Regions from separate parts of the Exiguobacterium sp. s183 genome, predicted to be linked through region 2. Evidence: predicted binding sites of a transcription regulator. Region 2 holds the regulator's gene; the other holds the start of a gene.

Region 1 (6,720 bases), on a different contig from region 2:
ACGCAGGACGAGCGCGGGAAACATACGACGACACACCGCGAACTGTTTCGAATCGACGACTTATACGTCATCGACACACCAGGGATGCGCGAGTTCGGACTATGGGAAGGAAGCGAGCATCTCGATGAGACATTTCGTGACATCGAAGCGCTTGCCGAGACTTGCCGCTTCCGCGACTGCTCACATCAGAAAGAACCGGGCTGCGCCGTCCAAGAGGCGCTAACGAACGGTACGTTAGATGCGAAACGCTATGCAAGCTTCGTCAAACTAGAACGGGAACTTCTCTATATGGAGAAGAAACAGGCAGAGCACGCCCGCGTCTTAGAAAAGAAGAAAAAGCGAGTTTAACGTCAAACAAGCGCAGACCACATCGGTCTGCGCTTGTTTTATACAGTTCCCTGTAAGATTCCTTCCGCCCATTCGACTTCATCAGACGTCGGGGGTTTTGTTCCTTTGAGCGGATAATCGAGTCCGAGCGCCTCCCATTTATAGACGCCCATCTCATGGTAAGGCAGAATCTCGACTTTCTCGACATGGTCTAGTTTTTGAATGAACGCGGCGGTGCGACGAAGCGCCCCTTCTTCAAGCGTCCATCCAGGTACGAGGACGTGGCGAATCCACATTTTCGTTCCGCGCTCGGAAAGGTGTTCGGCAAGCGCGAGCGTGTTGGCATTGCTACGTCCGGTCAATTTTTTACACATGTCGTCGTCGATATGCTTGATATCGAGTAAGACGAGATCGGTGTGATCTAAAATCGCATCCAAGTTAGGAGGACGGAGCGCACCGGACGTATCGAGTGTCGTATGGAGCCCATGCTTTTTCGCTTCACGCAGTAGTGCCTCTAAAAATTCAGGTTGCGCGAGTGGATCACCACCTGAGATGGTGATGCCGCCGTTCGATGCCTCCATGAACGGTCGGTAACTGAGCGCCTCTTGAATGACGTCTTCAGCCGAGCGGTGGTTATTCTTTTTGAAATCCCATGTGTCCGCGTTATGGCAATAGAGACAACGTAACGCACAACCTTGTAAAAAGACGATGAAGCGAATCCCTGGGCCGTCAACTGTTCCGAATGATTCGACCGAATGTACATATCCCATTGTCATCGAAATGACCTCCTAACGAATGAGCGGCCCACCGTGGAAGGCCGCTAAGCCTTTACTTACAACGAACCGTGGAACGTACGGTTGATGACATCAATCTGTTGCTCACGTGTCAACTTGATGAAGTTGACCGCATATCCAGATACGCGGATCGTGAGTTGTGGATACTCTTCCGGATGTTCCATTGCGTCGAGAAGCGTCTCTCGGTTGAAGACGTTGACGTTCAAATGATGTCCTTTGTACTCTCCACTCATATACCCATCGAGAAGTGCCGCCAAGTTGAGTTCACGTGCGATTTCTTCTTTTCCGAGTGCTTTCGGTACGATTGAGAACGTATACGAGATCCCGTCTTGTGCGTGTTCAAACGGAAGTTTCGCAACAGATGAGAGCGATGCAGCCGCACCTTTCGTATCCCGTCCATGCATCGGGTTGGCACCTGGAGCGAATGGTTCACCGGCACGGCGACCGTCTGGCGTATTCCCTGTTTTCTTACCGTAGACGACGTTCGATGTGATGGTGAGGACCGATTGCGTATGAAGCGCGTCACGGTATGTTTTATGTTTCCGTACTTTTTCCATGAACGATTCGACGAGTTCTACGGCGATTGCGTCGACACGGTCGTCATTGTTACCGAATTTCGGGAAGTCGCCTTCCGTTTCGAAGTCGACGATGATTCCTTCTTCGTTACGAACCGGTTTGACGTTCGCATATTTGATTGCTGAAAGACTATCTGCCGTCACGGAGAGACCTGCGATCCCACAAGCCATCGTCCGTAAGATTTCTGGATCGTGAAGCGCCATTTCGATGCGTTCGTACGCATATTTGTCATGCATGAAGTGAATGACGTTGAGCGTATTGACGTATAGCTCTGCCAACCAGTCGAGTGTACGGTCAAAGTCGGCATATACTTTATCGTACGTGAGCACATCTTCTGCATTCATCTCCCAAGCTGGAGCAATTTGAGCGCCGCTCTTCTCATCACGTCCGCCGTTCATGCTATAAAGAAGGGCTTTTGCCATGTTGGCACGCGCACCGAAGAATTGCATTTGTTTTCCGATCTTCATCGGTGACACACAACATGCGATACCATAGTCGTCACCGAATTGTGGCATCATCAAGTCATCATTCTCATACTGAATCGCCGATGTTTCAATCGACATTTTCGCACAGTATTGTTTGAATCCTTCGGGAAGCTTCGTCGACCAGAGAACGGTCAAGTTCGGCTCTGGAGCAGGACCGAGGTTCGTGAGTGAATGTAAGAATCGGAACGAGCTCTTCGTGACGTTCGAGCGACCATCTTCACTCATCCCACCGATTGACTCCGTTACCCAAGTCGGGTCACCTGAGAACAATTCGTTATAGTCTGGTGTCCGTAAGAATTTGACGATCCGAAGCTTCATGATGAAGTGATCGACGATTTCCTGAACGTCTGATTCTGTTAAACGACCAGCTTCAAGGTCACGTTCAGCGTACACATCAAGGAATGTCGAGACGCGTCCGAGTGACATCGCGGCACCGTTTTGTTCTTTGATCGCAGCAAGGTATGCCAAGTACACCCATTGATACGCTTCTTGCGTGTTTTCCGCAGGGCGACCGAGATCAAATCCATAAGCGGCTCCGAGTTGTTTGAGTTCTTGGAGGGCACGAAGTTGTTCCGATAGTTCCTCCCGGTCACGAATGTCTGATTCAGATAAGAATCCACCTCGTTTCGCCAAGTCTTTTTTGCGCTCTGCCATCAAGAAATCAATTCCGTAGAGAGCGACGCGGCGATAGTCACCAATAATGCGTCCACGACCGTACGCATCCGGAAGACCTGTGATAATCCCTGATTTACGAGCAGCTCGCATTTCAGGCGTATAGGCATCGAACACACCTTGGTTATGTGTTTTACGAATCTCTGAATAAATTTTTGTGATTTCTTCATCTGGTTCGAAACCATATGATTCGAGTGCGGCATCCACCATGCGAATCCCGCCATTCGGGTGAATCGAACGTTTGAACGGCTCATCCGTCTGAACGCCAACGACTTTCTCTAATTCTTTGTTTAAGTAACCTGGTCCATGCGACACGATTGTCGATGGTGTGTGTTGATCGACGTCCCAAACGCCTCCGCGTTCACGCTCTTCTTTTGTCAGTTCCATCACACGATTCCAAAGAACGTTTGTCGCTTCTGTCGGACCTGCTAAGAACGTATCGTTCCCTGTGTATTCATGACGATTCAAACGGATAAACTCACTGACATTGACTTCATTCGTCCACTGACCAGGGATAAAACCTGACCATGCGGATTTGATTTCGGTTGCCATGTTGATTCACTCCTCATTCTCGAAAGTAACTGCGTGTTATCTATACTGTGAGTGTACGTGAAAACGTGAACAATATGTTTTACATTCTTGTGAAACTTGTAACAATCTTATGAACGTGATGAAATAGCCGTTTTTGAAAGCGTTTTACAAACTGTTATATTCGATTAATTATATAGTTTGAAACAGCTAAATCCCATTTAATTAGGGTCGAACTATGATCTGTACTAATTTGATTGTTCTGTGACGAACTATACAGTTTTTGGGGTGATAAATCTCACATCACTCGGTTAGAACTTGAATTTTTGTGTCGTATCAGACACAATGAAGGCAGAACATTGTATAAGAGGAAGGGGTTCTACTCATGACGTACGAACCATTAACACCAAGCCACGCCTTTCAAGTCGGCGATCGCATCTCATTGAAGGTCGAAGAAGCCGGTGAAAAGCGTGATGGATTTATCACAGAATTTGAAGATGGAGGGTTTTGGATTCGCTTTGACGATGACATCGAGAACGAAGATTTTATCGATTATCGCGACCAATTACTCGCCGGACTTTTGTCGCGTCCAATCCATGTCATCACGACACATCCGGAACTGAAACCGTTCGAGAAAATGACGTCCGAGTTACAGTATCGCGTTTATCAAGGATTCACGATTGAGAAAGTGGAATTGACAGCAGAAGGCGCGGATGCCCACATCCAACTCATCGAAGACGGTCAAACGTATACACAGACGTTACGTTCTTCAATGGAAGATGGTCAGGAGCATGTTCGCTATATTTGACGAGGGAGCGCTTTCGCTTCCTTTGTTTTTGCCTAAAGATAAGGAGACCTATTATGAATTTTACAAAACCTTTTATTAACGAGACGTGGGAACGGATGGGCTTTAACGAGCCGATGCCGGTCCAAAAAGAGGCGTTTCCCCTACTATTAGATGGAAAAGACGTGACAATCGAGGCACCGACCGGAACGGGTAAAACGCTCGCTTACCTGCTACCAGCGATTGAAAAAATCGATCCATCGAACGACCGAATCCAAGTTGTCATTGTCGCTCCAACTCGTGAACTTGTCATGCAGATCCAACAGGTCGCACAACGTTTCACCGAAAAAGGCGATGTTCGCATCGGCTCGTTCATTGGCGGTGTCGAATTGAAACGTCAAATCGATCGAATCAAGAAAAAGCCGCATTTAATCGTCGGGACACCGGGACGTCTCGTCGAATTGATTGACAAGAAAAAGCTGAAGCTCCATGAGACGCATACGGTCATTCTCGATGAAGCCGACCAAATCATCGACAGCGGTTTGACAGAGGCGGCTGAGCGCATCATCAAGCATACCGCGCATGAGCGTCAACTTGCACTCGTCTCGGCAACACTCACCGATTCACTCAAAGAATGGTCGGCACCGTTCATGAACGAGCCGGCACAAATCAAAATCGAACGTGCTGTCAGCGATCAAGTGACGTACGGTTACTTGTTGACGACGCGTCGCTACAAACCCGAACTGTTACGCCGTCTTTCGCACGTCGATGGCGTAAAGGCACTTGCGTTCATTAATAACCGCTCGTTCTTGCCACCACTTCGTGGGGAGCTTGAAAAGTTGAAAGTGGACTACCGCATGCTCGACAGCTTGAAAGGAAAGCGCGAACGCGTCGAGACGCTTCGTGAATTCCGTAAAGGCGAATACCCGCTCCTCATCACGACGGGTCTCGCAGCGCGTGGTCTCGATATCGAAGATGTGACGCACGTCGTCCATTTCGATTTACCAGAATCCATCGATGACTTTATCCACCGTTCAGGCCGTACGGCTCGTGGTAACGCAGGCGGGACCGTCCTTTCTCTCGTGACGACGGACGATTTACCACACTTGAAATCATTCGCGCGTCAACTCGGTGTCGAATTGAAAGAACTCGAGATTTATCGTGGTGATGTAATCGAGAAACGAATTGAGGAGAAGCCTCCTGTCGTCAAACGCCCTGCGAACAAGCGAGGACCGCGCCGATGAAAAAAGACCGGAAAGTAATTCCCTTCCCTTTGCTCGTCGAAGAGTCCGAATTGCTTGCCGAACTGAAAAAGTTATATGAGCAAGCCGCTCTTGCGCGAAGCACACAATGGACGAACTATATTCAAGAAATCGCATCAGAAGGGACATGGCATTTAAAAGATGCCGAGCTCTTCCGTGACCTCTTCATTGATTGGGCCGTCTTCTTTGAAACGGACGAAGATGGCATGACGCCCCACGGTCGCTATTTGGCTGATCATAAGGGCGACATGTCACCTGCTCTTTATCACGCACTCCGTGGACTAGCCGTCCCGCGCTGCAGCATCTTTGAAGTGACGGAAGACGGTCAGTTGAAAGACTGGGAGTCAAAAGAGACGTACGCTGTTCAGTTACCCGAAGAACGCGAGACCGGCGACCTCGTCCTCGGAAAGTTACTCGACATCCGAGGCAGCTGGCGCTTCGGTTCGGCGTTCCTCGCCTTACCTGCGAAAATGTCTGGAAACGTGGCCGACCTATATATCGACTTTACGGATGAAGTCGGTCCCGGTGCCTTTTTGGAGCAGTTTCCGGAGTTCTGCGCGGAACTGATCGACTTGTTGCTTGATTTAGAAGAAGGCGTCATCATACCGAAACCATCAAAATAAGCAAAGGGCCGCGGCCCTTTGCTTATTTTTGTCTGACGTACACGTCAATCTGTTTGAGTATGTCACGAGCTTCTTCATTTTCAGGCGTGATTGCCGCACTTGAGATTTGTTCCCCATCCTCGTATACATCGATGACGACACCATCTTTCGCTTGACGCGTTTGGTACAGACGACCGTTTGAATAGAAGGAGTGATCAACCGAGTCGAGAACGCTTCGGGTCATGTTCTTCCCTGTGTTCAAGTCGATGACGACTTCCTCGCCATCTTCATTTATCGCTAACAGGTTTTGGCCCGACGTTGTATAATCCCAAAAGCCTTGGTCTTCAGCCAATTGAACGACTTTCTCCGTTTTCGTGTCATAAGCGAATTGACCTGGCAATCTGTCTTCAACATTGAACTTATCTTCTCCTTCTTCGATAACATCGTAGAAGCTAACACCGACAGGGATATAACGTGTTTCTGTCATCTGAGAGGATACATCGGTAGCGTAAAAACGATTCGTATTGATGACATGGGTGATAAATCCTTTGTCCATGTTCAATTCTTTGACGCTTACGTCATTCATCGCTTCATTAAACGTGGCAATCATTGTTTTTACGTCTTCGTCACCATCATATTCATCCCGATAGATTAAGTTTAACTGGCCATCATTTAGGAATATGCCTGACC
Region 2 (6,720 bases):
ACTTGTCATCCCACCACTCGATCTTTGTGGAGACAATGCCGGCATGATCGGGGTCGCGGCACATCACGCGTATGTGCGCGGGAAGCGCGATACACTAGCGATGAATGCGGTTCCTGGGTTATCCTTAGAAGAGAGCATGACAGTCTAGGGGGAAATAGAGACATGACGAAACGCATCATCATTGGAGGACTCATCGTACTACTCGTCGTCGCGACGTTTTTACAAGTACGAGAAATCATCCGCGCTTACAATATCGCCTATCAAGAGGAAATTGTGCCAGAAGAGACACGAGTGAAGTCGTTGACTGGAGAAGAGTCATTAGAAGGTATCGGTCGTGTGACCGGAGAGAATACGCTCATCGAGTCGTTGTATGGTTACGCGAGTGTCATCGACCAAGAACCAGAGCGTGTGATCGTCGTTGATCGCAATCTCGGTGTTCAGCCAAAAGCGAGCGATGCTTACTATGAAATTGAGCGGGGTCGCGAGGCAACAGAAGAAGAGGCTGCGAAGTTTGATGATTTGATCGATGAGCTCGACGAACAGCAACTGTTCGCTCAAGTCATCTCGACACACGAGGCACGCTATGTGACGAATGACGAAAAACCGATGACGTTCTATAAAGTGTTCACACGTGACGTCGATACGAACGAGGCGGTCTTCTTTATCGCCGAGGACGGGACGAAGCTCGATTTCCATACGGTGGGATTCCAACCGTTACGATACTTCTAATATAAAAAGAGGCCAGCGAATTAAAAACGCTGACCTCTTTTTTGCTGTTCAAGCTTTCGGTTGTCGATAATTCTCCCGATGCCACGTGTTGATGCGGCTCACGATGAACACGAGAAGTGCGAGGATCCACATGAAGAGCGTCTCTTCATAAAAGTGGGCCCACACGGATCCCGGTGCATAGAACGTGTGAACCGTCACATCGACCGGCCAGACGACGATACGGATGAAGAGTGTGCTCATGAGCAGGCCACTGAAAAGACTGAGTAGAATCCCAGGCCACGTCTGAATGATGAAGCCGATCACGACCGGTAAAAAGTAAAAAAGAATAGAAGGGACGATCGTCGGCTCCCCGCGGATGAGTTCAGATACGAACTCGGTCCCGGTTGGCACGATATAGGCCAGTCCCGTGAGAAACGCTTGAATGAACTCGATTCGCATGGCACGTGTACGCATCATGTATGGAGTTCCTCCCATTCCGCATAGAGTGCGGTGATGGATTCTTTCGCTGCGTCCGATTCGGTCGACAACTCCTGGGCACGGGCGAAGTCGTTGAAGACATCCGGCTCACAAAGCAACTGTTCAATCTCGTCGAGACGATTCTCATGTTGCTCGATTGCCAGCTCAATCTCTTCGATGCGCTGTTTGATGCGGCGCTCTTCCCGTTGTTGTTCCTTATCGGCACGCTGTTTTTTCACGACGACCTGCTTCGTCTCTTCACGGGCGAGTCTCGCGAGTTCTTCGAGTTCTTCTTTCTTCTCGACGTAGTACGAATAGTCACCGAGATACTCGTCGATGCCGTTCGGCGTGATTTCTAACACACGCGTCGCGAGACGGTCGATGAAGTAGCGGTCGTGCGAGACGAAGAGAATCGTACCTGGATAGTCGAGAAGGGCGTTCTCTAAGATCATCTTCGAGTCGAGGTCTAAGTGGTTCGTCGGCTCGTCCAAAATGAGGAGGTTCGGTTGCTCGAGCTTCAGCTTGGCCAACGTGAGTCGTGCGCGTTCGCCACCTGATAATTCATGGACACGCTTCATGACGTCATCGCCGCTGAAGAGGAACTGTCCGAGAAGACTCCGCACTTCTTGCTCGCGCATGAGTGGCCAGTCGTTCCAAATCTCGTCGATGACACGGTTCGCGTCCGACAAGTTCTGCTGCTCCTGATCGTAGTAGCCAATCTCGACGCCGGTCCCGTAGCGGATATCACCGGTAAGAGCGGCTTGTTGTTTCGTCAATACTTTGAGAAGTGTCGATTTTCCGACCCCGTTCGGACCGACGAGAGCGACGGATTCCCCGCGCTGTAGCTGGAAACGGAGATTTTGGGCGATCGGTTCTTCATAACCGATGGCGAGGTCACTCGCGCTCAACACATCGTTCCCGCTCTGTCGTTTGATGGAGAACGAGAGGACAGCACTGCGTTCGTCACCGTCCGGAGCATCGAGACGGTCGACTTTCTCCAGACGCTTCCGTACGCTTTGCGCCCGTTTCGTCGTCGTCGCCCGGGCGATGTTTCGCTGAATGAAGTCCTGCATCTTGGCAATCTCTTCTTGTTGCGACTCAAACTGCTTCTTCTCTTGTTCGTAGAGAGCGGCCTTTTGTTCGAGATACTTCGTGTAGTTCCCGACGAAGCGGCGGCTCCGATGACGTGACAGCTCATAGACAACCGAGACGACGCGGTCGAGGAAGTATCGGTCGTGGGAGACGATGAGGACGGCACCTTTATAGCCGCTCAAGTACTTCTCTAGCCAGGCGAGCGTCTCGATGTCCAAATGGTTCGTCGGCTCGTCCAAGATGAGCAGGTCGGGACTTTGAAGGAGCATCTTTGCCAAGGCGAGACGTGTCCGTTGTCCACCAGAGAGCGTGTCGATCCGGCGCTCGAAGTCGTCCGGATAGAAGCGCATCCCGTGAAGGACCGAGCGGATCGTCGCTTCATACTGGTAACCGCCGCGCTCTTTGAACGTGTGTTGTTCTTCATCGTAAGAGGAGAGGAGGCGTTCGTACGCAGCGGCGTCGTTTAGAATCCGTTCGGATCCCATGTCGGCTTCCATGCGACGGAGCGTCTTCTCTTGCTCGATCAAGTCCGTGAAGACGGTGAGCATCTCGTTCCAGATCGTCTCGTCGGATTCGAGCCCTGAGTCTTGGGCGAGATAGCCGATTGTGACGTCTTTTGGCTTCATGATGTCCCCAGAGTCATAGTTATATTCACCGGCGATTACTTTCAAAAGCGTCGACTTCCCGGCCCCGTTTCGGCCGACGAGGGCGACGCGTTCGCCTTCTTGGATTTCGAGTTTGACGTTTTCTAAAATCGGCTCGACGCCGAAGGATTTGGATAAGTTATTGACTTGCAGTAGGATCAAGTGAAAAAACCCCTTTCTCTCTATTTAGTATACTGTATTTTTCAGCGATTTTAGGTATATTCGTTGAGTGGTCATGTGAATTCGTTTACAATCAAGGTGTATGAAATTCAGATTCGTTTGTAACGTGTCGTAAAAAGGAGGCTCTTTCCGTTGAGTCAAAACGAACCAAAGATTCCACAAGCGACAGCCAAACGGTTGCCACTATACTATCGATTTATTCAAAGCCTGCACGCGTCAGGTAAACAGCGTGTCTCTTCAGCAGAACTGAGTGAGGCGGTCAAGGTCGATTCGGCTACGATTCGCCGTGATTTCTCGTACTTCGGTGCGCTCGGTAAAAAGGGATATGGCTATAACGTGCAGTATCTGTTAGACTTTTTCCGAAAGACACTGAATCAGGACGAGATTACGAATGTCGCCTTGGTCGGGGTCGGTCACCTTGGGACGGCATTCGTCAACTATAACTTCCTTAAAAACAATAACACACATATCGTCGTCGGGTTCGACGCAGACGAGACAAAAGTCGGCACGACGATGTCAGGCGTCCCGATTCATCATGTCGATGAGATGGAACAGATCATGAAGCAAAACAAGATCGACGTCGCCATTTTGACGGTACCTTCTGCCTATGCGCAGTCCGTCGCAGACGACTTGGTCCGTTTCGGCATCAAGGGCATCTTGAACTTCACACCGGCACGACTTACCGTACCGGACACAGTTCGCGTCCATCATATCGATTTGTCGATTGAGCTGCAGTCACTCATTTACTTTATGCAACACTATCCAACCGCTGAGGGGGTCCATCAATAATGGAATTACTAGCATCATCACTCGTCGTCGGGATTCCGGGTGGGGCGAGTCTATTCATCATCGCCATCATCGCGCTCATCATCTTCGGACCGAAGAAATTACCGGAGTTTGGTCGCGCGGCCGGACAAACGCTTCGTGAGTTCAAAAATGCAACGAACGGCATGATGAACGAGCACGACGAGAACGACAAGAAAGCTATCGAAAAGAAAGAGCAGTAAGCCATGAATCATCAACCTGATCAAGAGCGGGAACTCACCGATCACTTGACAGAGCTGCGGAGACGACTGATGCTATCTGCATTTGTCGTCTTTGCCTTCTTTTTGATGGCTTTGCCGAGTGTCAAATATGTACTCGCGTACTTGCAAGAAGATCTCGTCGAACGCGGGCTCGAACTGAACGCCTTTGGGGTCGCGGACCCGCTCATGATTTACTTGAACTTGGCGCTCATCATCGGCCTGATTGCGGCGAGCCCATTCCTACTGTATCAAGTGTGGGCGTTTGTCGCACCCGGTCTGCATCCGAATGAACGGAAAGGTACCCTTGCCTATATCCCGATCATCTTCGGATTGTTCTTGATCGGCCTTGCGTTCGCCTACTACTGGTTATTCCCGCTCGTCCTCGATATCTCGACGGACCTCGGGCAAGACCTCGGACTCGAACAAATCATCGGGGCGAACAATTACTTCACGTTCTTGCTGCAACTGACGATTCCGTTTGGTCTATTGTTCCAGTTGCCGGTCGTGACGATGTTCTTGACCCGAATTGGTGTCGTGACCCCGTACTTCTTATCAAAGATTCGAAAGTACGCATACTTCGCCCTATTCGTGATCGCGGCATTCATCACACCGCCGGATTTGACGTCGCACCTTATGGTGTCGTTACCACTCTTCTTCCTATATGAAATCAGTTTATCGATTTCACGTATCACCTACAAAGGGGTGCTACGCCGGGAAAAAGAGGCGATGGTGCAAGAACAGATGGATTTAATGAAACAGATGAATGAAAAATGAGCATCGTTCCGTAAGTGGAATGATGCTTTTTTGTTGTGACATACTGTTATGATAGGATACGAGTGATTGAGAAATTTTTCCATTTTGTATGCTATAATAAAACGAGGCACATATGTAAGGGAGGATGCACGATGATTCGGGAGTACAACGGAGAGGACTTTATATTGCTAGGCACGATGACAACCATCTTACTGTTTTTCTTATTTTTCTCTATACAATCTCGATTGCGACGTCAATTCATCGTTTCGTCGTTGCTACTCGTGACTGGCTATATCTTCTTTTTTGTCGGAATGACAATCGTACGTGGTTGGGACGCGATCGGCTGGCTTGCACTAGGGCTGATCTTGTACGTGCTTGGTATGATTCTTCACGTTGGCATTGTCATTTATCAGAGAGTGAAAAGTAGACGTGAAGGAGAGTCTTGAAAGAGTCGTTCCAATCAAGTTATGAGGAGATAAAAAGGATGAATGACATTATCATTTTGCTCGTATTGCTGTTTGGACTGACACTGGGAGTCATCATTTCAACGTATCAAATGATTCGAACGAAGAAACAAAGGCCTTTTCCATTCATCTTGAATACAGTATTGGTCGTAAGTGGCTATACGCTATTGGTTGGCAGTTTGATGCTTGGATACGGATGGGGAGCATTGTGGTGGGCGGTCGTCGGGCTCGCTATGAACGTCTTCGGTTTGATCGTGCATCTATTTGTAATAATCTATCATCTATTATTGAAAAAGCGGCGAGTCCGGTCATGAGAATGAGCGGATTTTTTCTGTTCAAACTTTAGACACTTTTACGTGAAAAAGTGAGCAAAGTCATTGAATCTTATATTGTGAAATAGTACACTAAGGTCAAGAAGTAAATGTGATGTTTATCACAATATAAAACGAAACGTATTGTTTAACATAAAAGGAGAGACGACTCATATGAAAATCGCAGTCATCGGATGTACACACGCAGGAACAGCAGCAGTCAAAGGATTACTCGCCAAGCACGACAATCTCGATATCACCGTTTACGAGCGGAACGATAACGTTAGCTTCCTCTCGTGTGGGATTGCGCTCCACGTTGGTGGTGTCGTCCAACGTGCGGAAGAGTTATTCTACTCGTCACCACGTGAACTTGAAGAACTCGGTGCGACGATGCGCATGAAACATGACGTCTTGTCGATCGACTCCGAAGCGAAGACGGTCCACGCTAAAAATCTTGAGACCGGTGAAGACGTGCATGACACGTATGACCGCTTGATCGTCACGACGGGTTCATGGCCGATTGTCCCAACGCTCCCAGGGATTGAAATGAATGGAATCGAGCTCTGTAAAAACTATGCGCATGCCCAACGCATCATCGAGCGGGCGACAGATGCGACGAAGATTGCCGTCATCGGGGCGGGCTATATCGGGGTCGAACTCGTCGAGGCGTTCGAAGCATACGGAAAACATGTCACATTTATCGATAGTGCCGACCGCATCTTAAACAAATACCTCGACAAGTCGTTCACAGATCCACTAGAAGCGGACATGACAAGTCGCGGAATCGACCTCGAACTCGGTCAGACGGTTGAAGCGTTCCGTGGTACAGATGGAAATGTCACACATGTCGTGACGGACAAAGGTGAATTTGAGGCAGATCTCGTGATTCTCTGCGTCGGATTCCGTCCAAACACAGGACTCCTCGAAGGACAGGTCGATATGCTTGGGAACGGCGCCATCATCGTCGATGAATATATGCGTACGAGCAACCCCGATATTTTTGCGGCAGGTGACAGCTGTGCCGTCTACTATAACCCGGCACGCACACATGCCTACATCCCACTTG

The links. Region 2 encodes Rex, which represses fermentation and respiration genes when NADH is low (regulators of the CRP and FNR family bind a similar motif). Its sites were predicted from a motif close to TTGTGAAATATTTCACAA; they were not measured.
Region 1: the regulator Rex is predicted to act here: its motif matches at 3,494-3,511, upstream of pflB (formate C-acetyltransferase).

What each region holds. Positions count from the first base shown of each region.
Region 1 covers NZ_JACSKN010000005.1:68,342-75,061, forward strand. Annotated here, with positions in the region: gene rsgA (ribosome small subunit-dependent GTPase A) at 1-348, shown strand, start outside; gene pflA (pyruvate formate-lyase-activating protein) at 387-1,103, opposite strand; gene pflB (formate C-acetyltransferase) at 1,160-3,406, opposite strand; gene KNP62_RS12235 (hypothetical protein) at 3,768-4,190, shown strand; gene KNP62_RS12240 (DEAD/DEAH box helicase) at 4,244-5,410, shown strand; gene KNP62_RS12245 (hypothetical protein) at 5,407-6,051, shown strand; gene KNP62_RS12250 (hypothetical protein) at 6,074-6,720, opposite strand, start outside.
Region 2 covers NZ_JACSKN010000011.1:6,971-13,690, forward strand. Annotated here, with positions in the region: gene tsaD (tRNA (adenosine(37)-N6)-threonylcarbamoyltransferase complex transferase subunit TsaD) at 1-148, shown strand, start outside; gene KNP62_RS15080 (hypothetical protein) at 163-729, shown strand; gene KNP62_RS15085 (hypothetical protein) at 778-1,185, opposite strand; gene KNP62_RS15090 (ABC-F family ATP-binding cassette domain-containing protein) at 1,182-3,083, opposite strand; gene KNP62_RS15095 (redox-sensing transcriptional repressor Rex) at 3,234-3,890, shown strand; gene tatA (twin-arginine translocase TatA/TatE family subunit) at 3,890-4,108, shown strand; gene tatC (twin-arginine translocase subunit TatC) at 4,112-4,900, shown strand; gene KNP62_RS15110 (hypothetical protein) at 5,032-5,325, shown strand; gene KNP62_RS15115 (hypothetical protein) at 5,364-5,657, shown strand; gene KNP62_RS15120 (FAD-dependent oxidoreductase) at 5,829-6,720, shown strand, end outside.